3 regions of the Methylobacterium sp. GC_Met_3 genome follow, and region 1 is predicted to be linked to each of the others. Evidence: predicted binding sites of a transcription regulator. Region 1 holds the regulator's gene; each other region holds the start of a gene.
What was found. Region 1 encodes LexA, which represses DNA repair genes until DNA is damaged. Its sites were predicted from a motif close to TGTTCNNNNTGTGTTCNG; they were not measured.
Positions count from the first base shown of each region.

Region 1 (7,386 bases):
AAGCGCGCGGGCCTTATCGTCGAGCCCCAATGGGCGCTGGGCATACAGGTAGTAGGCGCTGTCGAGGAGTTCGATCAGGGTCTTGGCCCGCTCCTTCAGCCCCGGCATGGCCTGAGTGAGCTTGTCCTTAAGATCCGACGGCAGCGGCGCCGACAGGCCGCGCTCGGGCCCGACCTGTGGCAGGATCGTCTCGATCGCCGCAACGAGGTTGGCATCGGCGCTGCCGCGGATGTAGAGGCCGTTGAGGTTGGCGAGCTTGGCGAAGTCGAACCGGGCCGCCGAACGCCCCACCGCTCCGAGATCGAAGGCCGCGATCATCTCCTCGGTGGAGAACACCTCCTGGTCGCCATGGCTCCAGCCGAGCCGCACGAGGTAGTTGCGGAGCGCCGCCGGCAGGTAGCCAAGATCGCGATAGGCCTCGACGCCGAGCGCCCCGTGGCGCTTTGACAGCTTGGCCCCATCCGACCCGTGGATCAGCGGGATATGGGCCATCTTGGGGATGTCCCAGCCGAGCGCGGAGAAGATCTGGGCCTGGCGGGCGGCATTGGTGAGGTGGTCGTCGCCACGGATCACCTGGGTGACGCCCATGTCGTGGTCGTCCACCACCACGGCGAGCATGTAGGTCGGCGTTCCGTCCGAGCGCAGCAGGACGAGATCGTCGAGATCCTTGTTGGCCCAGGTCACCCGGCCCTGGACAGCGTCCTCCACCACGGTCTCGCCCTCGGCAGGCGCGCGCAGACGGATCACCGGCTTGATCCCGGCGGGTGCGTCGGAGGGGTCGCGGTCGCGCCAGCGGCCGTCGTAGCGCGGGGGCCGCCCCTCGGCACGGGCGGACTCGCGCATCTGCGTGAGCTCCTCGGCGGTGGCGTAGCAGTGATAGGCGCGCCCCGCGGCCAGCAACTCCTCGGCCACGGCGCGATGGCGCTCGGCGCGGGCGAACTGGAACACCACGTCGCCGTCCCAGTCGAGGCCCAGCCAGGTGAGCCCATCGAGAATCGCGTCGATCGCGCCCTTGGTCGAGCGCTCCCGATCGGTATCCTCGATGCGCAGCAGCATCCGGCCGCCCGTGTGACGGGCATAGAGCCAGTTGAACAGCGCTGTCCGGGCCCCGCCGATATGCAGGTAGCCGGTAGGCGAGGGGGCGAAGCGCGTGACGACGGCTGAGGACATCGGTCCGGTATGTTCGGGGGCGAGGCGGGGAGCGCGGGACGGTGAGCTCGACACGGGCACGCTCGAAAGGGCGCCCGTAGCACGAAGCGCCGCCTGTAGCACGGGGCTGCGGATGCGTTAAGAATCGCCCGGGGAATCGCCCGGCCGCCGAAGACAGGTCGCGCGGATCGGGGCAGGGGCAATGCGGCGGATCGGCGCGAGGCTGACGGGGGGCACCCTTGTGCTCGCCGCTCCGCATGCGCCCGCGCTTCCGGCTTTCCGGCATTGGGTGGCCGAGGGCCTTGCCCGAGAGGCCGAGCAGCGCCGCCTGTTCCCCTGGCTGGCGGTGGCGTTCGGGGCCGGGATCCTGCTGTATTTCGGGGTCGTGGACGGCACGCCCGTCCTGGCCGCCCCGCTGATCGGGGCCGCGCTGGCGCTCGCGCCGGTGCCGTTCCTAGGGGCCCGGCCGGTGGCAATGGCGCTGACGCTCGCGGCGGGCTTCGCGTTCCTTGGCTTCGCGGCGGCGACCTGGCGCGTCGCGCAGGTGGCCGCGCCGATCCTGGCGCGGACCACGATCGGGCCGCTCACCGGGACGATTGAGGCGCTCGACGAGCGCGAGGTCGGCGCCCGGCTGGTGATTCGGGTGGATAGCTTTGCTGGGCTCAGGCCCGAGGTGCGGCCGGCCCGGGTGCGCGTCTCGTTCCGCAAGACGCCGATCCCGAGGCCGGGCGAGACCATCGCGGCGACTGCACGCCTGCTGCCACCCCCGGAGGCGGCCCGACCCGGCGGCTACGACTTCGCCCGGGATGCGTATTTTCAGGGGATCGGCGCGGTCGGCTCGCTGGTCGGCGCGGTCACGGTCCGGCCCCCACGGAACCGCCGCCCCTGCGCCTGCTACTCGCCGCGATGCTGGACGAGGCCCGCAACGTCTTGACCCGCCGGATCGCCGAGGCCGAGGGTGGCCAGGCGGGGGCCGTGGCGGCCGCCCTGGTGACCGGCAAGCGTGGGCTGATCGGTCCGGCGAGCAACGATGCCCTGCGCGCCGCCGGGATCTACCACGTGGTCTCGATCTCGGGCCTCCACATGGTGCTGGCCGCCGGCGTGGTGTTCTGGCTAGTGCGGGCTTTCCTTGCTTTGGTCCCCCACTGCGCCCTGTTCTGGCCGATCAAGAAGATCGCGGCCGGCTTCGCCATGGTGGGGGTGAGCGGCTATTGCGCCTTCTCGGGCTGGGACATCGCCGCCGAGCGCTCGCTGATCATGACCCTGATCATGCTGGGCGCGATTCTCGCGGACCGGCCAGCCCTGTCAATGCGCAACCTCGCACTGGCCGCCCTGATCGCCCTGGCCCGTGAACCGGAAGGGCTGCTGGGCCCGAGCTTCCAGATGTCGTTCGGCGCGGTGGCCGGGCTGATCGCCTGTGCGCGGCTGATCGACGGGCGCCTGTTCGTACGGCCCGGGGCGGGACGGATAGGCCGGTTCGTCGGGACCGGCCTGTCGGCGGTCACCGGCACCCTGGCGACGACGCTGGTGGCGCAGATCGCGACCGCGCCCTTCGCCACCTACCACTTCCAGACGATCCAGCCCTTCGGCCTTATCGGCAACGCTCTGACCCTGCCGCTCGTCTCGCTGGTGGTGATGCCCTCGGCCGTGATCGGGTGCATTGCCTATCCCTTCGCCCTCGACCGGCCGGTCTGGTGGCTGATGGGGCAGGCGGTGGGCGGCATGCTGGCGATTTCGCATTGGATCGCCGGGTTCGAGCGGGCCAGCGTGGTGGTGCCAGCCTTCGGCACCGGGGCCCTCGCCGCCCTGACGGCAGCGCTGCTCCTGGCAACGCTACCGGTTTCGCAGCTCCGCTGGCTTGCCCTGCCACCCGTACTGCTCGGGCTTGGCCTGATGGCCCAACCGGAGCGCCACGATCTCTATGTCGACCGGCAGGGCTGGGGCGCCGCGGTACGCGGCCCGGATGGCCGGCTCGCGATCCTCGGCAGCCCCTCGGGCTTCGTGCTGGAGCAATGGCTGAAGGCGGATGGCGACGGGCGGCGGCTCGACCGCGGCTCCGGTGCGGCGCCGGGCGGCCGCTGCGACCGGCTCGGCTGTACCGCGCTTCTCCCGGACGGACGGGCCGTTGCCCTGGTCCGCGATCGGCGCGCCTTCCCCGAGGATTGTGCCCGGGCCGCCGTGCTGATCACGAGCCTCGCGGCGCCGCCGACCTGCACGGGGCCTCTGGTGATCGATCGCCGGATGCTGGCCATGCACGGGGCCGTCGCCCTGCGTGCTGATGGAAACGGGTTTACGATGCGCACCGCCCACGGCGACGGCCGGTCCGCCCCCTGGCGTCCAAGGCCTGCTCGTACGCGTCTCGAATCGACGGATTCCCCCATCGGAGCAGCCGGCGGCATGGCGTTACCCGAAACGCCACAGGCCCCGGCGACGGACGTCGTGATCGACGCCCCCGCCGAACCCCTTCAGTAGCGTCGAACGAGGCTGACCAGCCGGCCTTGGATCTGGACCCGGTCGGGGCCCAGGACGCGGGTCTCGTAGGCCGGGTTGGCAGCCTCCAGGGCGATCGAAGAGCCGCGGCGGCGCAGGCGCTTGAGCGTCGCCTCCTCGTCGTCGATCAACGCCACGATGATGTCGCCGGTATTGGCAGTGTCCTGCTTGCGGATCACCACGAGGTCGCCGTCGAGGATCCCGGCTTCAACCATCGAATCGCCTCGCACCTCCAGGGCGTAGTGCTCACCGCCCGCGAGAAAGTCCGGCGACAGCGTGATGGCGTGGCTCTGGTTCTGGATCGCCGAGACCGGTGTTCCTGCCGCAATCCGACCCATGACGGGGATGGAGATGGCCCGACCGGAATCGTCGATCATCCGTGCGCTCGCCGGCATGGGAGGCGCCGCCGGCTGTCGGGACTTGCCGCCCTCCACCACGCTTGGGGTGAAGCGGCGCGGCTCCGGAGTGGGCGCCGCCGCCTGCGCCAGGCTTTCGGGGATGCGGATCACCTCGATGGCGCGCGCCCGATTCGGCAGCCGGCGCAGGAAGCCGCGTTCCTCCAAGGCCGTGATAAGCCGGTGGATGCCCGACTTTGACTTGAGATCGAGCGCATCCTTCATCTCGTCGAAGGACGGGGGAACGCCGCATTCCTGCACGCGGCTCTGGATGAACCGCAGGAGGTCAAGCTGCTTGCGCGTGAGCATCGACGGGGGCCTCGCGACTTTGCGGACCGCCCCGAGGCGGCCTCTGAAACAAATCGCGAACAGGTTAAACGTTCCGCAAGTGTTCTGCAAGCGCGTTATGGCCACGCTGTCCGGTCGATCGACGATCTTGTCGATCCTCGGCCGGTTCGAACGCGGTGCGCCCCCGGCCTGCCGCACCGAAGTTGTGACGCACACCGTCGTTGCCGGTCAGGCCTCCAGGCCCGGGACGAAGGACATGCCGAACCCGTGCCGGACGCCAGGGAGCTGAGTCCCACCCGGCGCGGGCGATGCGAACCATAAACGCATTGACGGCACAAGCGGAGCCGTTTCAATGCACTCCGCGCCTCGCCGGGGAGCGGGGCGGTATCTGGCTTGGGATGACGAGGATGCAAAAGCGCGCGGCTCCAGGGCACCTCCGGCTCTCCCTCGGCGCCCTGATCCTGGGTTCGGCGCTTGCCGGCTGCACCACCGGGTTCGCCTACATCTCCCGGAACTACGTGGCGCTCACGCCGCAGGTGGTCACGATCGGCTGCAAGGAACCCTACGAGGTCTACGACAACCGGCAGCTGCGCCGGATGCTGGTCGTCTCCAACGCCCTGCGCGAATATGCCGGCTGCAACCTGAGTGAGGTCCGCATCGATCCGGAGCCGGGTGCGACCCGGGTGACGCGCTTCCGCACGGCCGCCCGCGCCTATCTCGACGAGACCGTGCGCGAGGATTGCCGGATCACCGGCGAGACCGTGTTCGATTCGCTGAAGTCCGAGTTCGCCTACGCCTGCGACGTGCCGGTCGAGCGGCGCGGAACGGTGGTGCCGCGCCTGCCGGGCCGCAACCCGGGTGCAGCCCAGCGCTGAGCCGGCCCGCTCAGGTCCCCGGCTTCGGGAAGGTGCGTTCTGTCGCGTCGCCGGCCGCGGCCAGGAGGGCACGCGCGAAGGCGCGGGCCTCGGCCCGGTCCAGCACGATTGCGGCGGTAACCGGCCCGCCGCCGAGGTCGGACAGGGCGAGTTCGAGCCGCACCCCATCGGGCACGGCGCTCGCCTGAAGGCTCCAGCCCGAGCCCCGATCCGTGCCCTGTGCCATCGCATACTCCTCCCGCGTGCCGGGAAAACGCCGCAGGCGCCCGCCGGAACCGCCCTGACCCGGGCCTGTTCCCGAGCCGTGCCCAGCGCCTCCCTGCCTCGCCTGAACGCGTTCCTCAAGACCGCAGGCCCCGGACTCGTCGTGATGCTCGCCGACACGGATGTCGGAAGCCTGATCACGGCGGCCCAGAGCGGCGCCCGCTGGGGTTACTCGCTGCTGCTCCTGCAGATCCTGCTGATCCCGATCCTGTACGTCGTCCAGGAGCTGACGGTCCGGCTCGGCACCGCCACGGGCCGTGGCCATGGCGAGCTGATCCGCGCGCGTTACGGGCCGGTCTGGGCCTGGATCTCGTATGGCGGCCTCGTGGTCGCCGGGATCGGCGCCATCGTCACCGAATTCTCCGGCATCGCGGGGATCGGCGACCTGTTCGGGGTGCCGCGGCTCGTGAGCCTCGGGTTGCCGGCCCTTCTGCTCCTCGGGCTCGTCTTCACCGGCAGCTACCGGCGCGTCGAGGTGGTGGCGCTGGCGGTCGGCCTGTTCGAGCTGGTCTTCATCGGCCTCGCCATCGCGGCGCGGCCGAATCTGGGCGAGATCGCCACGTCGTTCGCCCACATACCGCTCGGTGATGGTCAGTACCGGGTGCTGATCGCCGCCAATATCGGCGCGGTGATCATGCCGTGGATGATTTTCTACCAGCAATCGGCGATTGTCGACAAAGGCCTCGGCTGGGACCACGCGCGGAACTCGCGGATCGACACCCTCGTGGGTGCGGTGATTTCGCAATGCGTGATGGGGGCGATCCTGATCGCGGCGGCCGCCACGATCGGCAAGGCCGGGCAGGGCACGAAGAACGGGCTGGAGACAGTAGGAGATCTCGCTGGCGCCTTCACGCCGGCGCTCGGGCCGTGGCTCGGGCAGATGGTGTTCGGGGTCGGGATCATCGCGGCGGCCTTCGTGGCGCTGAACGTGGTCGCCCTCGCGCTGGCCTGGGGCTTCGGCGACGTGATGGGAAAGCCGCATTCCCTGGAGCAATCGCCCCGGGAAGCGCCCGCCTTCTACGGCGCCTTCGCGCTGGTGGTGGCGGCCGGCGCGGTGGCCGTCCAGCTCGTGCCGAATCTGGTTGCGCTCAACATCGCCGTCGAAGTGATGAACGCCCTGCTCCTGCCGCTCGCGCTCGGCTTCCTGATCCTGCTCGCCACCCGCGCCCTTCCGGAGGGCAAGCGTGTCGAGGGCGCCTACAAGTGGGTGGTCTACGTCGTCTCGGGCGTCACCATTGCCTTCGCGCTGGTCGGTGTGCTCGACGCGGTCGGCCTGCTCTGAAGCGATTGACGCGCGCGGCCCGATGATGTCTCCCCCGGGTCTTCCGAGACGGTGGAGTCGACACATGCAAGAGATCTGGTTCCGTACGGGCGAGGCCACGGTGCTGGCGGCCGAGGGCCAGTACACCGACGCGATGCCAGAGGTGCTGATCGGCTCCGTGCGCGGTCCGGTGGGCCAGGCCTTCGCGTCGATGATGGGTCAGGTGCAGGGCCACACCCGGATGTTCGTTGTCCGCGACCTCAACCAGCTCGTGCGCCCCGCCACGATGATGACCACCAAGGTCACGATCCACACGGCCGAGTATGCCGAACTCCTCGGAGGCGTGGTCCAGGCGGCCACCGGCGACGCGATCGTGGACTGCATCATCGAGGGTATCCTGCCGAAGGACGGGCTCGACGAGCTGTGCATGATCATCATGATCTGGCTCGATCAGCGCTGCGCCGAGGACGATAACCTCGACCAGAAGGACCTCTACCGGACCAACTACGAGGCGACGAAGCTCGCCATCGCCCGCGCCCTTAAGGGCGAGCCGACGGTGGACGAGCTGATCGCCAACCGGAAAACCGTGAAGCACTACGCGCTGGACGGCGTGATCGAATATTGATCAGCGCCGCGCCACGGGCGTGCGGGCGCAGAGATCGGC
Region 1 covers NZ_JALNUL010000004.1:268,233-275,618, forward strand. The annotation lists gene gltX (glutamate--tRNA ligase) at 1-1,170, opposite strand, end outside; partial or broken gene OXS27_RS08530 (ComEC/Rec2 family competence protein) at 1,352-3,621, shown strand; gene lexA (transcriptional repressor LexA) at 3,615-4,343, opposite strand; gene OXS27_RS08540 (hypothetical protein) at 4,730-5,197, shown strand; gene OXS27_RS08545 (hypothetical protein) at 5,208-5,423, opposite strand; gene OXS27_RS08550 (divalent metal cation transporter) at 5,502-6,743, shown strand; gene fae (formaldehyde-activating enzyme) at 6,808-7,347, shown strand; gene OXS27_RS08560 (hypothetical protein) at 7,348-7,386, opposite strand, start outside.

Region 2 (7,386 bases), on a different contig from region 1:
AGCTCCCGTCCTTCCACACGTACAGCACATAGCCCTGCGCGGTGACGTCGCCCTTGGAGTCGAACCCGACCGTGCCGAGCACGAGGTCGAACCGTTCCGTGTGCAGCGCTTGCGCGATCGGCTTCGGCTCGACCGAATGGGCGAAGTTGGCGGCCGCCACCAGCGCCTGCATGGCCGCGTAACCGTAGATGGTCGATCCGGTGGGATCGACGCCCTCGGCTTTGAAGGTCTTCACCACGCTGGCCGCGGCCGGCTGCCGGCTCGGATCGAGGTAGAAGGTCATCAGGACGCCGTTGCTCGCCGGCCCGGCGATCTTGGCGAAGTCCGGCGAGGCGATGGCCGAGGTGCCGAACCATTGCGGCCGAAAACCCCGGTCGGCGGCGATCTTCACGAGGCGCCCCATCTCGGTGGCGTCGCCGCCGTAATAGACCACGTCGATCCCCGCGGCCTTGAGGCGGTCGGCCAGCGCGGTATCGTCGGCGTCGCTCGGTGAGAACGAGAGCGACAGCGCCTCGTTGACGCCGATCCGGTTGAGGTTGTCCTTGGTGGCCGCGGCGAGCGCTCGGGAGGCCGGGGTCTGATCCTGGATCAGCGCGATCTTCCGGTCGCGGAACCGCTCGGCCAGCACGGCGGCCGAGAGACGCGCCTGATCGTCGTCGCGCCCGCAGACGCGGAAGATGGTCGGCAACCCCCGGTCGGTGAGCCGCGCCGCCACGGAGGCCGCGGTGATCATCACTACGCCGTTCTGTGCGTAGATGTCGGACGCCGCGATCGAGGCGTTGGAGCAGACATGCCCGACGACGAGGCGGACGTTTCCGCGCACGAAATGGTTGGCCACTGCGGTTGCGGTGTTCGAGTCGCAGGCATCATCCTGCACGTCGAGGGTCACGGGCTGGCCGTCGAGGCCGCCCATGGCGTTGGCGTCCCGCGCCGCTGCCTCGACCCCGCGCAGGACCTGCTCGCCCACTGCCACGTAGGGCCCCGAGCGTGGGACCGCCACGCCGACCACCACATCGGCCTTCGCCGGCACCGCCGGGAGGAGCACGACACACAGGCTCAGGGACATCAGCGCGGGCCTGAACAGCCCGCTGGCGGGGACGACGCGTCCGATCTTCATCGGGCTCTTCTAGGCAACCTTGCGCGCGGCGACTACAGGCGGACGGCATGCGGCATCCGCGCCGCACGCCTTCACCGCACCCGAAGGCCATACGCGAGGATGTGGAGAAACGCGATTGTTTTCCGAAGCCTGTCGCGCGTCGTCCCGGCTTTACTTCACGTAGTAGTAGGCAGTGGCGACGGACGAAACCGGTCCGGTGACACCGCTGAAGGCGGTCAGCACCTTAGACAGCTCGGCGAACGGCGCGTTCGACACGTAGACGAGGTCGCGGTTGCGCATCCGGAACGCCTGGGACACGAACAGGCTGTTGGGGTCGCGCATGTCGATCCGGTACACCACCGGGACCAGCGGCGTGCCGAGCAGCTTCGAGCCCGGGTTGAGACGCCGCACCACGCTGGCCGGCTCGAACCGGAAGATGAACGTCCCGGCCGGATCGGCGGTGAAGTCCGACAGGCCGCGCGCCTTGGCCAGCGCTTGCGCCAGCGTGATCCCGTCGGCCTGGAACGGCAGCTCGGTGCTGTTGCCCAGCGCGCCCACCGCGATGAAGGTCTGCGGGTCGCGCACGAGCGTGAGCACGTCGTTGGGCCGCAGGTAGATGTTCTCCTTCGGGTTCGACACCACCGTGGTCAGCGGCACGGTCGCGGTCACCGGCCCGCGCGAGAGCCGCACGAAGGTCTCAGAGACCGGCGAGCGGTTGCCGCCTGCGGCCGCAATGACGTCGAGGATGCGGTCGCCGTGGCCCGACAGCGGCAGGCGGGCGCCGGCCGCGCCCTCGCCGGTGATGGTCACGGCCTGGGAGATCGGGCGGGTGACCGACACGAGTACCTGCGGCTGGATCGCCTTGCCGGCGAGCGCGCTCTCGATCAGCGTCTGGACGTCCTGGGGCCGGCGGCCGTCGACCTTGATGCGGCCGGCGTAGGGCACCGAGATGGCGCCGTCGCGCCCGACCGGCTGCTCGGGGATGAGGGCGGACTTGGACCCGGCCGAGAAGCGGTCGGCGACCAGCGGGCCGGAGAACAGGCCGCCGGATCCGGCTTCCCAGATCGAGACCGAGACCATATCGCCGATGCCGATGACCGGCTCGGCGGAGGGGCGATGGTCGCCGAAGGAGGCGAGCAGGCTGTCGAGCGGGCGCCCGCGCAGGGCCTCGACGACGGCAGGGTTGACGTCGATGATCTCGTAGCGGGCCAGCAGGCCGCCATCGGCGGTGGCCACTTCCGATCCCGCCTGGATCGCGCTCGCCGTCGGACCCGCGGCCGGCAGGTACGTGCAGCCCGACATCGCCGCGGCGGCGATCAGGGCGAGGGGAAGAGTTCGCATCCAGATGTTGTCCATCGGTATTGCCGAGCCCGTGCCTAGCCGATGGTGGCCCGGGTGTCCGTAGCGGGTGGGCCACACTCCGCCCACGACGGCTAAGTCTGCCGTTTCATCCTCGATAAGCACAGCTTTTTCGGGGCAGGTGTCGCGAAGGCCGGGAATTCGTGCGGGATAGATGCCTGTCGATCCCCTGCGAACGGGTTTGCGACAGGCCGCAACTGGACGAAGGCACGGCCGTAGACGCTGAAGGCTTTGCGCGTAATTCCCGTCCCGCGCGATGGCCGTCCAAGTCTAAGGGCGCCCCGACTCTGCGGCCACGGCTCCGCAGGTGGGCTAACCGAGGCCGCGCAAACGCCGTTTGGAAACGAGTCTCTCCGGCGGGCCTGTCAGCGAGCGTTGCCGATGCTCTTTAGGAAGGCTGGCGCCGTATCGGACCTACGGGATCAGGGTATCCCGGCGCGGATCCCTCAATTGGTCTGTCCAACCGCGGCATTGATCTGGTTGTAAATGCCACCCATCCGATTGGCGTAGATCCGCATGCTTCCGGCCGCAGCCAGGAAGATGAGGGAGCCGATCAGCGCATATTCGATGGCGGTGGAGCCGCGCGCGTCGCGGGCAAAACGCGCCATGCCGGCGGTCCAAGCGGACTTTCCGCGGGCGACACCCTCGGATTGTGCGACACCTGTCCCGGTGCCGCCGCAACTCGGCTCCTGCATGGTCGAAACCGCCCTTCCACCGCGCTCCGCCGCCCCCTGTGGCGGCGCGGCCCGTCGTGGGTTCTAACCGAGTGGCGATTGCTGCGGTCTTAATGAAGTCTTCGAAACAGCGTCGTCTCGACTGTTCAAGCCAAATTTTCCCCAGTTGGACGCACCCGTATACCGGGTGCGTCCGGACCGTTCAGGCGTGTCCGGCCTTGTGCCGGAGATCATCGATCCGCTTGGAGGCCTCGGCCTTGTCGAGATCCGGATCGAACGCCTCCGGCTCCTTCGCCTCCTCCGACAGGGTCTTGAGGTAGGACGACTGGGCGCCGGTCATCGGCTCGCCGCCGGTGGTCCACTGGTCCGGGTCCTTGATCTGGTTGGAGGTGTCCTTGGGATCGGTCTTCGGGTTCGCCTCGGACGCGTGGGACTTGGCATCCGACTTCGAGGCGGACTTCGCGGTCGACTGGGTCATGGCCGATTTGTTCCTGAAATGTTCTGACGTCCGGATGTGAACGCGTGGTTCCGCGGTCTGTTCCGGAGATGCCGGAGCGCCGCCGCGTTGTCCCCGGCCTTTCCATCCGGTGCGCCGATCCTATTGATGAAGCGTGGCGTCCAGGGAGACGCCGCGGTGCCATGGGGTCCGGATGATGTCCGCCGGGATGTTCGTGCACGGAGCTGGGCCGGCGGCTGGCGATGCGCAGATTCTCGTGGTCATGGGCGTCTCGGGGTCGGGGAAGAGCACCGTCGCGGCGCTGGTTGCCGAGCGGCTCGGCTGGACGTTCATCGACGGCGACAGCTTTCACGGCCCGGAGAACGTGGAGAAGATGCATGCGGGGCACGCTCTCGACGACGCCGACCGCGCCCCCTGGCTGGCACGGATCGCGGCCTGGATCCGGGCGCGGCTTGCGGCTGGCGAGTCCGCGGTGGTGGTGTGCTCGGCCCTGCGCCGGGCCTACCGCGACAGCCTGACCGGTGGGAGCCGCCGGGTGCACATCGTCTATCTGGAGGGGGACAGGGCGCTGATCGCCGGACGTCTCGCGGAACGCCACGGGCATTTCATGTCCCCCCTCCTCCTCGACAGCCAATTCGCCACGCTGGAAGCCCCAGGCCCCGACGAGCACCCGATCATCGTCGAGATCGCCGATCCGCCCGCGGTGATCGCGGAGCGCATCGTGGCGCGTCTCGCGCAGGACGTCCGGGCCGAGCAGCAGGGAGCGAGCCGATGACCGCGCAATCCGACAAAGCCGCCAACATCGCCCTGGTGATCTCGGACGTCGACGGCACCCTGGTGACCGGCGACAAGCGCCTGACCGCCGCCACGGTCGCGGCCGTGGGCCGGCTGCGGGCCGCCGGGATCGGCTTCAGCATCGCCTCGGCGCGGCCACCGGTCGGGCTGCGTCGGCTGGTCTCGGAACTCGGCCTCGATCTGCCGATGGGGGCGTTCAACGGCGCCAGCGTGGTCCGGCCCGACCTATCGCCCCTTGAGGAACAGACCATCCCCGCGCCGGCCGCCCGGGACGCCCTCGACCGGCTGATCGCCGAGGGGCTCGACGTCTGGGTGTTTGCGCAAGGGGCGTGGTGCCTGCGCGATCCGCACGGGCCCTATACCGATCTGGAGCGCCGCACGATCGGTGCGGAGCCCCGGGTCGTGGCCGATTTGGGCACGCTCATGGGGGAGGCCGCCAAGATCGTGGGGGTGAGCCGCGACCATGCCCATCTGGCGGCGTGCGAGGCGCGAATCGGGGCGGCGCTCGCCGACCGGGCGACCGTCCACCGCTCGCAGCCCTACTACCTCGACGTCACACCGCCCCATCTCGACAAGGGCCGGTTCGTCACCTGGATGAGCCAGCATCTCGGGATCCCGCCGGAGCGGATCGCGACTTTCGGCGATGCGGAGAACGACCGTCCGATGTTCGAGCGCAGCGGCTTCTCGGTGGCGATGGGCAACGCCGAGGATTCCGTGAAGGCCGCCGCCAGCGCCGTCACCGACAGCAACGATGCGGACGGGTTCGCCCACGGCGTCGACCGCTTCATCCTTCCTTAGGGCACCCCGCGTAGACGCGGATTCGGCTGGGCGCGTACGGGCCCGCCGAAATCAAGGGATCGGCGCCGCGCTCCGGCAAATGAATCCGCCTGTGTCCTGCGAACCACAGGGAGCCTCCGCGCCCCGCCCGCCCACAGCTTGCCGAAGCGGGGCCGCTTTCCGGCCGCATTTGCCCGCGACCTAGCTTGAGCACAGAAACAGCACCGGGTCTCGGAATGCATCGCCTACTCCTGGCTGCCGCCATCGCGGTCGTGCCCGCCGCCGCCTTCGGGCAGGCCGCACACGACAACATCGACGCGTTGATCGAGCAGCAGGCCAAGGCGAGCGGCGTTCCGGCGAGCTTCGTGCACGCGGTGGTCAAGCGCGAGAGCAACTACAATCCGCGCGCCAAGGGCGGCAGCGCGCTCGGCCTGATGCAGATCAAGCACGCGACGGCGCGCAGCCTCGGCTATACCGGCGACGCCGCGGGTCTGTACGACCCGGCGACCAACCTCCGCTACGGCGTGGCCTATCTGGCTGGGGCCTACCGCACCGCCCAGGGCAATCTCAGCCAAGCCTATCAGTACTACAACCGCGGCTACTATTACGCCGCCAAGCGTCAGGGCATCTCGACCGAGGTCGCCTCGGTGGTGGCCCCGGTCGCCGCCTCGGCGAGCGCCCTGGCGAGCCTGTTCAGCGGCGGTGCCGCGGATGCCAGGGCCGCCGCGCCCCCGGCTCTGGCCTACGCCCCTGCCTCGGTCGCGGCCGCGGCGCCGACCGAGACGGTCGAGGTGCCCCTGCCCCCGCGTCGTCCGGCGGCTCTCACGGGCATGATCCAGTTCGCCAGCCTGTCCGTCGATCCGGCCGCCGCAGCTCCGGCGGCGCAGTCGGCGCAGGTGGAGGCCGTGGAGGTTCCGCTGCCGCCGCGCCGGCCCGCCGGCTTCGGTGCCGCCACCGCCGATCTCGCGGAACTGCGCCTCACTCCCAAGGCCGAGCCGATGGCCGAGCCGGCCCCGATGACCCCCGCCGCCGTCGCGGCCCCGGTTGCCGAGGCGGTCGAGGTGCCCCTGCCCCCGCGCCGCCCGACCCTTCAGAAATTGGCCGCGGCCGGGCCACGACGCGCGCCGGTGAGCGCGCCCGTCCAGGAGGCCGTGGCCCTCCCGATCGAGTAGTACCGCCCGGCCTGCGTGACTCCGCAACGGGCATCTGCCCACACAAGGATCATGCTCAAGCCTTGACCATCGGGGCGTTCCGCAACACATAGGCGCCACGCCAGCAGCGTGGTTGGGCCGGCACGGCTTATCCCCTCGCCCGGTCGCAGCGGCCGGATACAGGCGGCGCAACACAGATCTTTGGGCAGGATACGCGGGTCTTCGCGCGCAGTTGTTGGGCAGGGCCTGTCCGAAACGTCGTGCGCGACCGATCTCGAAGCGGCAGACATGCAGGGCACGGACTCTGCTTTCAGGCTAGCAGGAAAGCGGATTGCGCCATGACCGGCGTGGTAGAACAGGAATCACTCTTTCTCACGGACCTCGGGCGCCGCGTCAGGCACGCGCGCACCGTGCGCGGACTGTCGCGCAAGGTCCTGTCGCAGACCTCGGGCCTCTCCGAGCGCTACATCGCGCAGCTGGAGGGCGGGCAGGGCAACGTGTCGATCATCCTGCTGCGGCGGGTGGCCAACGCCATGGGCGTGCGGCTCGACGATCTGATCACCGGCAATGACGCCCAGCCCGACTGGCCGCTGATCCGCGACCTCCTCGGCCAAGCGAGCCCGGCGCAGGTCGCCGCCGCCAAGCAGGCGCTCTCCGGCGGCACCCGGCCCGAAGCGGGCGATCGACCGCGCGTCGCCCTGATCGGCCTGCGCGGCGCCGGCAAGTCGACGCTGGGCAAGCTCGCGGCCGAGCGGCTGGGCTGGACCTTCGTGGAGCTGAACGCCGAGATCGAGCGGGAGAACGCCCTCTCGGTGCAGGAGATCTTCGCGATCTACGGCCAGGAGGGCTACCGGCGGCTGGAGCAGCAGGCGCTGCGCCGCCTGACCGAGCATCCCGGGCCGCTGATCCTGGCGACCAGCGGCGGCATCGTGGCCGAGCCCCTGACCTACGACCTGCTGCTCCAGGCGTTCTACACGGTCTGGCTGCGTGCCCGGCCGGAGGAGCACATGAGCCGCGTGCGCGAGCAGGGCCACCTCGCCACGACGGGCGACCACGCTTCGGCGATGCAGGAGCTGC
Region 2 covers NZ_JALNUL010000006.1:28,017-35,402, forward strand. The annotation lists gene OXS27_RS10470 (branched-chain amino acid ABC transporter substrate-binding protein) at 1-1,117, opposite strand, end outside; gene OXS27_RS10475 (polysaccharide biosynthesis/export family protein) at 1,268-2,437, opposite strand; gene OXS27_RS10480 (Flp family type IVb pilin) at 2,902-3,063, opposite strand; gene OXS27_RS10485 (DUF3072 domain-containing protein) at 3,332-3,607, opposite strand; gene OXS27_RS10490 (gluconokinase) at 3,795-4,361, shown strand; gene OXS27_RS10495 (Cof-type HAD-IIB family hydrolase) at 4,358-5,179, shown strand; gene OXS27_RS10500 (transglycosylase SLT domain-containing protein) at 5,395-6,330, shown strand; gene OXS27_RS10505 (helix-turn-helix transcriptional regulator) at 6,570-7,386, shown strand, end outside.
Region 2: a site for LexA is predicted at 3,616-3,633, ahead of OXS27_RS10485 (DUF3072 domain-containing protein). Genes of this name have one in related genera too.

Region 3 (7,386 bases), on a different contig from region 1:
GAGCGACTCACTCTGCCGAGCGCGCGCCCGGCCTTCGACCGGGATTCATCGGATGACAAAGTTAACCTGGACTTTACGCGCCGCGCCGCCAGACAGAGCCCAAACGAGACGGCACCGTTTCCGCACCCGAAGCTTCCCGAATTACCGTTTTCGATTGTATTACCCCTCACGGACCATCTATTTGCGGCTTGAATTTCGGCTTCGCCCGCAGAGTACAAATCGGTATGACAATAACGGTAGCAATCTTGACGTTCATAGAGCCTTCATGAAGGATGACAATGCGGAAAAGTCTTCATGATTAGTTGGATCGATGCATCTAATCTGCCGATGCTCGTTGCAGGAAAGCGACAGACCTTGCGAACCGGAGCGCCTAGAAGACTGCCGGCTCCCGTTAACCCAGGACCTTTGGAACTATGAAGAAGCTTCTCCTTGCGTCGACTGTGCTTGTCGGCACCGCCGCCGCAGTTTCCGCGGCCGACCTGCCGCGCGGCGCGGCCCCGCCGCCGGCTTTCGCGCCCGTGCCGGTCTTCACCTGGACGGGGTTCTACTTCGGTGGAAACGCCGGCTACGGCATCGACGCCAACAGCCGTCGCACCACGAACTACAACCTGCCGGCCGGCTCGGTCGTCGGGTCGGAAGACACCGCTGGCGTCATCAGCGTGAACAAGCGGCCGAGCAACGACGGCTTCACCGGCGGCGCGCAGATCGGCTACAACTACCAGTTCACGCCGGGCTCGGGCGTGGTGATCGGCTTCGAGGCTGACGCCCAGTATGTCGACTTCGCCCGCCGCGCCAACGGCACGCAGAACTACACCGGTTTCGGCAATCCGGGCTCCGCCTTCACCAGCCCGCGCGCCTACGTCGCCACCAGCGGCAATGGCCTCGACTACTTCGGCACGGCGCGTGGCCGCATCGGCTACGCCTTCGACCGAACCCTGGTGTATGCCACCGGCGGTTACGCCTACGGCTCGGGCCAGGACGACCAGAACTTCGCTGGCCGTCGCTTCCGCGACAGCTTCCGCACCGGCTACGCGGTCGGCGGCGGTGTCGAGTACGCGCTGCCCACCGACTCGTTCCTGAACTTCTTCAAGTCCTCGGCCGTGACGTTCAAGGTCGAAGGCCTGTACGTGAACCTCGATCGCCAGAAGAACGCCGCCTCGGGCGTCTACTTCTCGGGCGTCCTGCCCCCGAACGGCACCGTCTACCTCAACGGCGGCGCTGCGAAGACCGAGTTCGCCGTCATCCGCGCCGGCGTGAACTACAAGTTCGGCTCTTACTGAGCTTCATGCACGGAGCCGGGTTTCCCGGCCCCATCGCGAAGGGGTCCGGCTGCAAGGCCGGGCCCTTTTTCGTTCTGAGGTGCCCGACGGGTTCGGGCGGGTGCGACATGGCGGGCCGGAACCGGGCCAGGGCCGAACGATTGTGTCCGCGTCGCCCGCTGGACCAGGGCGCAGCGGAGCGATCAGCCATGCGGAGCCCATATCTTCTCCTGTCGCTGGCGGCCTTCCTCGCCGCCGCCCCGGCTCATGCCCAGGATACGAGCGTGATCGGCAACGGCACGGTCCTGCCGGGAACGGGGCCGGGGACATCGACCAACGGCGGCACCGGAGCCGGCCGCTTGATGGAGGCGGCCAATGCCCAGGATGCGGCCAAGCGTCAGGGATTGAAGCCTGTCGCGTTCCTGACCACGACGATGATCGGCGTGGAGGTGCGCAACGCCGCGGGCGACAGCGTCGGCAAGATCGACAACCTGCTGATCGCCGATGGCGGGACCCTCAAGGCGGTCGTGCTCGATGTCGGCGGCTTCCTCGGCATCGGAAGCAAGCACATCGCGGTGGAGCCCGGCGCCCTGGTGCTACGGCCGGGCGGCGACCGGTTCTCGGCGGTCCTCAACATGAGCAAGGACGCGATCTCCGCCGCCCAGCCCTTCGATCCCGCGAAGGCGATCGCCGCGCATTAGGCGAGAGCGCTCTCCCACGAGGCAGACATCAGCTAAGCCAAGGAGCGCGCGTCACAACGCGCGTTTCGAGGCGCGCACGAGGGCAACGCGGACGGGACACGACCGCGCCGTGCCGGGCAATCCCAATCCAACCCACGGCCTCATCCTGAGGTGTCGCAGCGTAGCGGAGGCCTCGAAAGAGCTCTCCAGAAGGACCTGCGATCCCTGGAGCCCTCCTTCGAGGCCCGCTGACGCGGGCACCTCAGGATGAAGGGGGTGGATGGAATACCCGATACAGCGCGCTGTCGTGTACCCTGCGCAACGTTAGCGAAGACGATTCTCAACGCCCTACACCGCCGCATCGCCCGATGCGGCGGCCTGTGCAGGGGCCTCAGATATCGAGATCCGCCCCCTCAGCGAAGGCTGCGCGCTCGCTGATGAAGGCGAAGCGGGCCTCGGGCTTGTTGCCCATCAAGCGCTCGACCGTGTCGCCGGTCGATTCCCGGGCCTCGTCCAGGATCGCGACGCGCAGCAACGTGCGCTTCTTCGGATCCATGGTGGTCTCCTTGAGCTGGGCCGGCATCATCTCGCCCAGGCCCTTGAACCGCCCGATCTCGACCTTGCCGCCCTTGAACACCGTCTTGGTGATGCGCTCCCGGTCGGCGTCGTCCCGGGCGTAGGCCACCTTCGAACCCTGCTGCAGCCGGTAGAGCGGCGGGATCGCGAGGTAGAGATGCCCGCGGTCGATCAGCTTCGGCATCTGGCGGTAGAAGAACGTGATCAGCAGCGAGGCGATATGGGCGCCGTCGACGTCGGCGTCCGTCATGATGATCACCTTGTCGTAGCGGAGATCCGCCTCGCGGAAGGCCGTCCCGGTGCCGCAGCCGAGCGCCAGGGTCAGATCCGAGATCAGCTGGTTGGCGCCGAGCTTGTCCCGGCTCGCCGAGGCGACGTTCAGGATCTTGCCGCGCAAGGGGAGAATCGCCTGGGTCGCCCGGTCGCGGGCCTGCTTGGCCGAACCGCCGGCGGAATCACCCTCGACGATGAAGATCTCCGAGCCCGCCGTGCCGGCTGCCGAGCAATCGGCGAGCTTGCCGGGCAGGCGCAGCTTGCGGGTGGCGCTCTTGCGGGCGACCTCCTTCTCCTGACGGCGACGCAGACGCTCCTCGGCGCGATCGATCACCCAATCCAGGACCTTGTTGGCCTGGGCCGGGGAGGCGGCCAGCCAATGGTCGAAGGCGTCGCGCACCGCCGTCTCGACGATGCGCTGCGCCTCCACGGTGGCGAGCTTGTCCTTGGTCTGGCCCTGGAATTCCGGCTCGCGGATGAAGACAGACAGCATCGACGCGCAGGTCGCCATGACGTCGTCGGTGGTGACCGCCGTCATGCGCTTGGCTTGGTTCACGCGCTCGGCGTGCTCGCGCAGGCCCCGGAGCAGGGCGACCCGCAGGCCGGCCTCGTGGGTGCCGCCCTCGGGCGTCGGGATCGTGTTGCAGTAGGAGTGCGAGAACCCGTCCTCGGTGACCATCCAGGTCACCGCCCACTCGAGCGACCCGTGCGAGCCCGGCTTAGTGATCTTGCCGGAGAACATCGCCTCGGTGACCAGATCCTTGCCGTCGATGTCCCAGGCGAGGTAGTCGCGCAACCCGTCGGGGAAGCGATGCACCGCCTCGGCCGGCACGTCCGCCAGCCCTTCGAGCAGGGCAGGGGCGCAGCGCCAACGGATCTCGACGCCGCCGAACAGGTAGGCCTTCGAGCGCGCCATCTTGAACAGGCGGCGGGGGTCGAACTTCAGCGAGCCGAAGATCTCGGCGTCGGGATGGAAGCGGACCCGCGTGCCCCGCCGGTTCTGAACCCGGCCGACCAGCTCCAAGGCCCCCTGCGCATGACCGCGCGAGAACGTCTGGCGGTAGAGGGTCTGGTTGCGGGCGACCTCGACCTCGAGCAGGTCCGAGAGCGCATTCACCACCGAGATGCCGACGCCGTGCAGGCCGCCCGAGGTCTCGTAGACCTTCGAGTCGAACTTACCGCCGGCATGCAGCGTGGTCATGATGACTTCCAGCGCCGACTTGCCGGGGAATTTCGGGTGCGGGTCGACCGGGATGCCGCGGCCGTTATCGGTCACCACCAGGGAGCCGGATTCCTCCAGCTCGACCTCGATGAAGCTGGCATGGCCCGCCACCGCCTCGTCCATGGAATTATCGATCACCTCGGCGAAGAGGTGGTGCAGCGCCCGCTCGTCGGTGCCGCCGATATACATGCCGGGCCGGCGCCGGACCGGCTCCAGGCCTTCCAGCACCTCGATGTCGGAGGCAGTGTAGCCGGACTCGGGCTCGGCGGCTGCGAGCGCCGTGATCGAGGCGGAGGCCTCCAGGCGCCGCCGCGGCTCGGGCGAACGGGCGGCCGAGCCCTTCCCGCCCGGCCCGAATATGTCGCGTGCCGGATCGCTCACGCGCGGCCTCCGCGGGCGCGGCGCGTCGGCCGGCTCGGAATCGCGCAGACGGATCTGGGGTCGTGGAGCATGCGCCTTCATCCCCGCATCATAGCGGAACAAAACGGAAACATCAAAGCCATTCGCCCCGAGCGTTTCGCTCTGGCGACGCGGCCGTATCATCGCATGCTGCGCCGCCGCGAGCGAGGGGCTGTTCGGCGCGCCCGTACGAGACCTTTCGGCCGCACGTCATCGCAGTGTTGCACAACAATGAGTTAAAGCTTTCTCGCGACGCAACCGCCGGATCTCAGTAGATCTCCGTCGGAACGGCTGCGAATGCGCGACGTTGTTGGCGAAGATAAAACCTGACCGTGGCCAGCGGGCCGCAGTCCTGGGAGGCTCAGTCCATGAGTGACGCCGCGATCGAGGCCCGTCGCCTGACGCTGATTCGCTTCGAGCATGCGGCCGGTGCCGCCTTCGGATGTGACGACGACGCGGCCGGCATTCCGCCTGCACGCGCTCTGGTCAACGCCACCACGATCGCGCTGGCGACCTTCGCAACCGCAGTCGCGGCGACGATCACCTATCTGGTTTGAGCCGGACAGGATCCACGATGTGCCCCGGCACAGCGCGAACCGGAGCGAAGCCCAGTCCTCAGCCTTATCCTGACGTAGCGGAGCGGAGGCCTCGAAGGAGCCCTCCACATCCCACTGCGATCCCTGGAGCCCTCCTTCGAGGCCCGCTCACGCGGTCACCTCAGGATGAGGGGGTTTGAGAGGATCGCTTTCGTATTAGCCCCAACGTACGTTCAACCGGCCCCCGTCTTCTTCGCAGGCGCCTTCTTAGCGGCCGGCTTTTTCGCGGGGGCCTTCTTGGCCGCCGGCTTGTCGCCGCTGGCCGCACGGGATGACGTCTTGGCCGCGGGTTTGGACGCGGTTTTCCGCGCGCCGCCGCGCTTCGCCGGCTTGCCGCCACCCGCGGCGCGCTTGGCGTTCACCAGGGCGATCGCCTCGTCCAGCGTCAGCGCCTCGGCGTTCATCGTCTTCGGCAGCGTGGCGTTGACCTCGCCGTCCGTGACGTAGGGGCCGTACTTGCCGGCCTTGACCACGAGGTCGCGTCCGCTGGTCTCGTCCTTGCCGATTGGCCGGCCCGGATCGGCGGCCGGGCGGCCGCGTCCGCCGCCCTGCTCCTTGGCGACGATCAGGTCGATGGCGCGGTTGCCGCCGATCTCCAGCACGTCGTCGTCCTTGCCGAGATTGGCGTAGGTCTTCCCGTGCTGCACGTAGGGCCCGAACCGGCCGAGATTGGCCAGGATCGGCTCGCCGGTCTCGGGATGGCGCGCCACCTCCCGGGGGAGCGACAGCAGCGCCAGCGCCTTCTCCAGATCGACCGACGAGGGGCTGGCCCCCTTCGGCAGCGACGAGCGCTTCGGCTTCGCGGCGTCCTTCTCGGTGGAGGCCTCGCCGAGCTGGACGAACGGGCCGAACCGCCCGTCGCGGATCGTCACCGGCATCCCGGTCACGGGATCGTTGCCCAGCACCCGCACGCCCGGCTGGCCGCCCTCGGCCGACGAACCGTCCCCGTCGCCGTCGACCCCGGTGGCCGAGAGCTGGCGGGTGTATTTGCATTCCGGATAGTTCGAGCAGCCGATGAAGGCGCCGAACTTGCCGAGCTTCAGCGACAGCTGGCCGGCCCCGCAGGTCGGGCAGGTGCGCGGGTTCGAGCCGTCGCCCTTGTCGGGGAAGATGTGCGGGCCGAGCAGGCCGTTCAGGGCCTCCAGCACGTCGGTGACGCGCAACTCCTTGGTCTCGCCGATCGCGGCGGAGAAGTCGCGCCAGAAGTCGCGCAGAACCGCCCGCCAGTCGATCTCGGCGTTGGAGACCCGGTCGAGCTGCTCCTCCAGGCTGGCGGTGAAATCGTACTCGACGTAGCGCCGGAAGAAGCTCTCCAGGAAGCCCGTGACGAGCCGGCCCTTATCCTCCGGCTGCAGCCGCTTCTTTTCGATCTTGACGTATTCGCGATCCCGCAGGGTCTGGAGCACGGCCGCATAGGTGGACGGGCGGCCGATACCGAGTTCCTCCATCCGCTTCACGAGGCTCGCCTCGGAATAGCGCGGCGGCGGCTCGGTGAAATGCTGGGTCGAGCTGATCCGCTCGCGCTTGAGCGGGTCGCCGGCCTTCATGGGCGGCAGGCGGCGGCTCTCCTCGTCCTCCTCGTCGTCCTTGCCCTCTTGGTAGAGCGCCAGGAAGCCGTCGAACTTCACCACCTGCCCGGTGGCGCGCAGGTCGATCTGGCGCGGCCCGACCTTCGCGGTGACGTCGACGGTGGTGCGCTCCAATTCGGCCGATTCCATCTGGCTCGCCATGGTGCGGGTCCAGATCAGGTCGTAGAGCTTGGCCTGCTCGGGCTCCAGGTGGCGCGCGACGGCCTTCGGCAGGCGGCCCATATCGGTCGGCCGCACCGCCTCGTGGGCTTCCTGGGCGTTCTTGGCCTTGACGGTGTACTTGCGCGGCACGTCCGGCACGTAGCGGTCGCCGAACTCCTTGCCGATCACCCGGCGGGTGTCCTGGATCGCCTCCGGCGCCATATCGACGCCGTCGGTCCGCATGTAGGTGATGATGCCGACCGTCTCGCCGCCGACATCGACGCCCTCGTAGAGGCGCTGGGCGACCCGCATGGTCTGGGCCGGCGCCATCCCGAGCTTGCGCGAGGCTTCCTGCTGGAGGGTCGAGGTGGTGAAGGGCGGCTGCGGATGGCGCTTGGCGGGCTTCGCCTCGACGCTCGCCACCTGGAAGGTCGCGAGTTCGAGGTCGCGCTTGAACGCGGCGGCCTCGTCGCCGGTGCCGACGTCGAGGCGCTGGATGCGCTTGCCGTCGGCGCCGACGAGGCGGGCCTCGAAGGTCGCGCCGTCGGCGGTCGTCAGCGTGGCGATGAGCGTCCAGTACTCGCGCGGCTTGAACCGCTCGATCTCCATCTCGCGCTCGACCACGAGGCGCAACGCCACGGACTGTACGCG
Region 3 covers NZ_JALNUL010000001.1:353,558-360,943, reverse strand. The annotation lists gene OXS27_RS01840 (porin family protein) at 414-1,280, shown strand; gene OXS27_RS01835 (PRC-barrel domain-containing protein) at 1,469-1,960, shown strand; gene parE (DNA topoisomerase IV subunit B) at 2,331-4,391, opposite strand; gene OXS27_RS01825 (hypothetical protein) at 4,778-4,966, shown strand; gene topA (type I DNA topoisomerase) at 5,179-7,386, opposite strand, start outside.
Region 3: a site for LexA is predicted at 4,486-4,503, ahead of parE (DNA topoisomerase IV subunit B). Genes of this name have one in related genera too.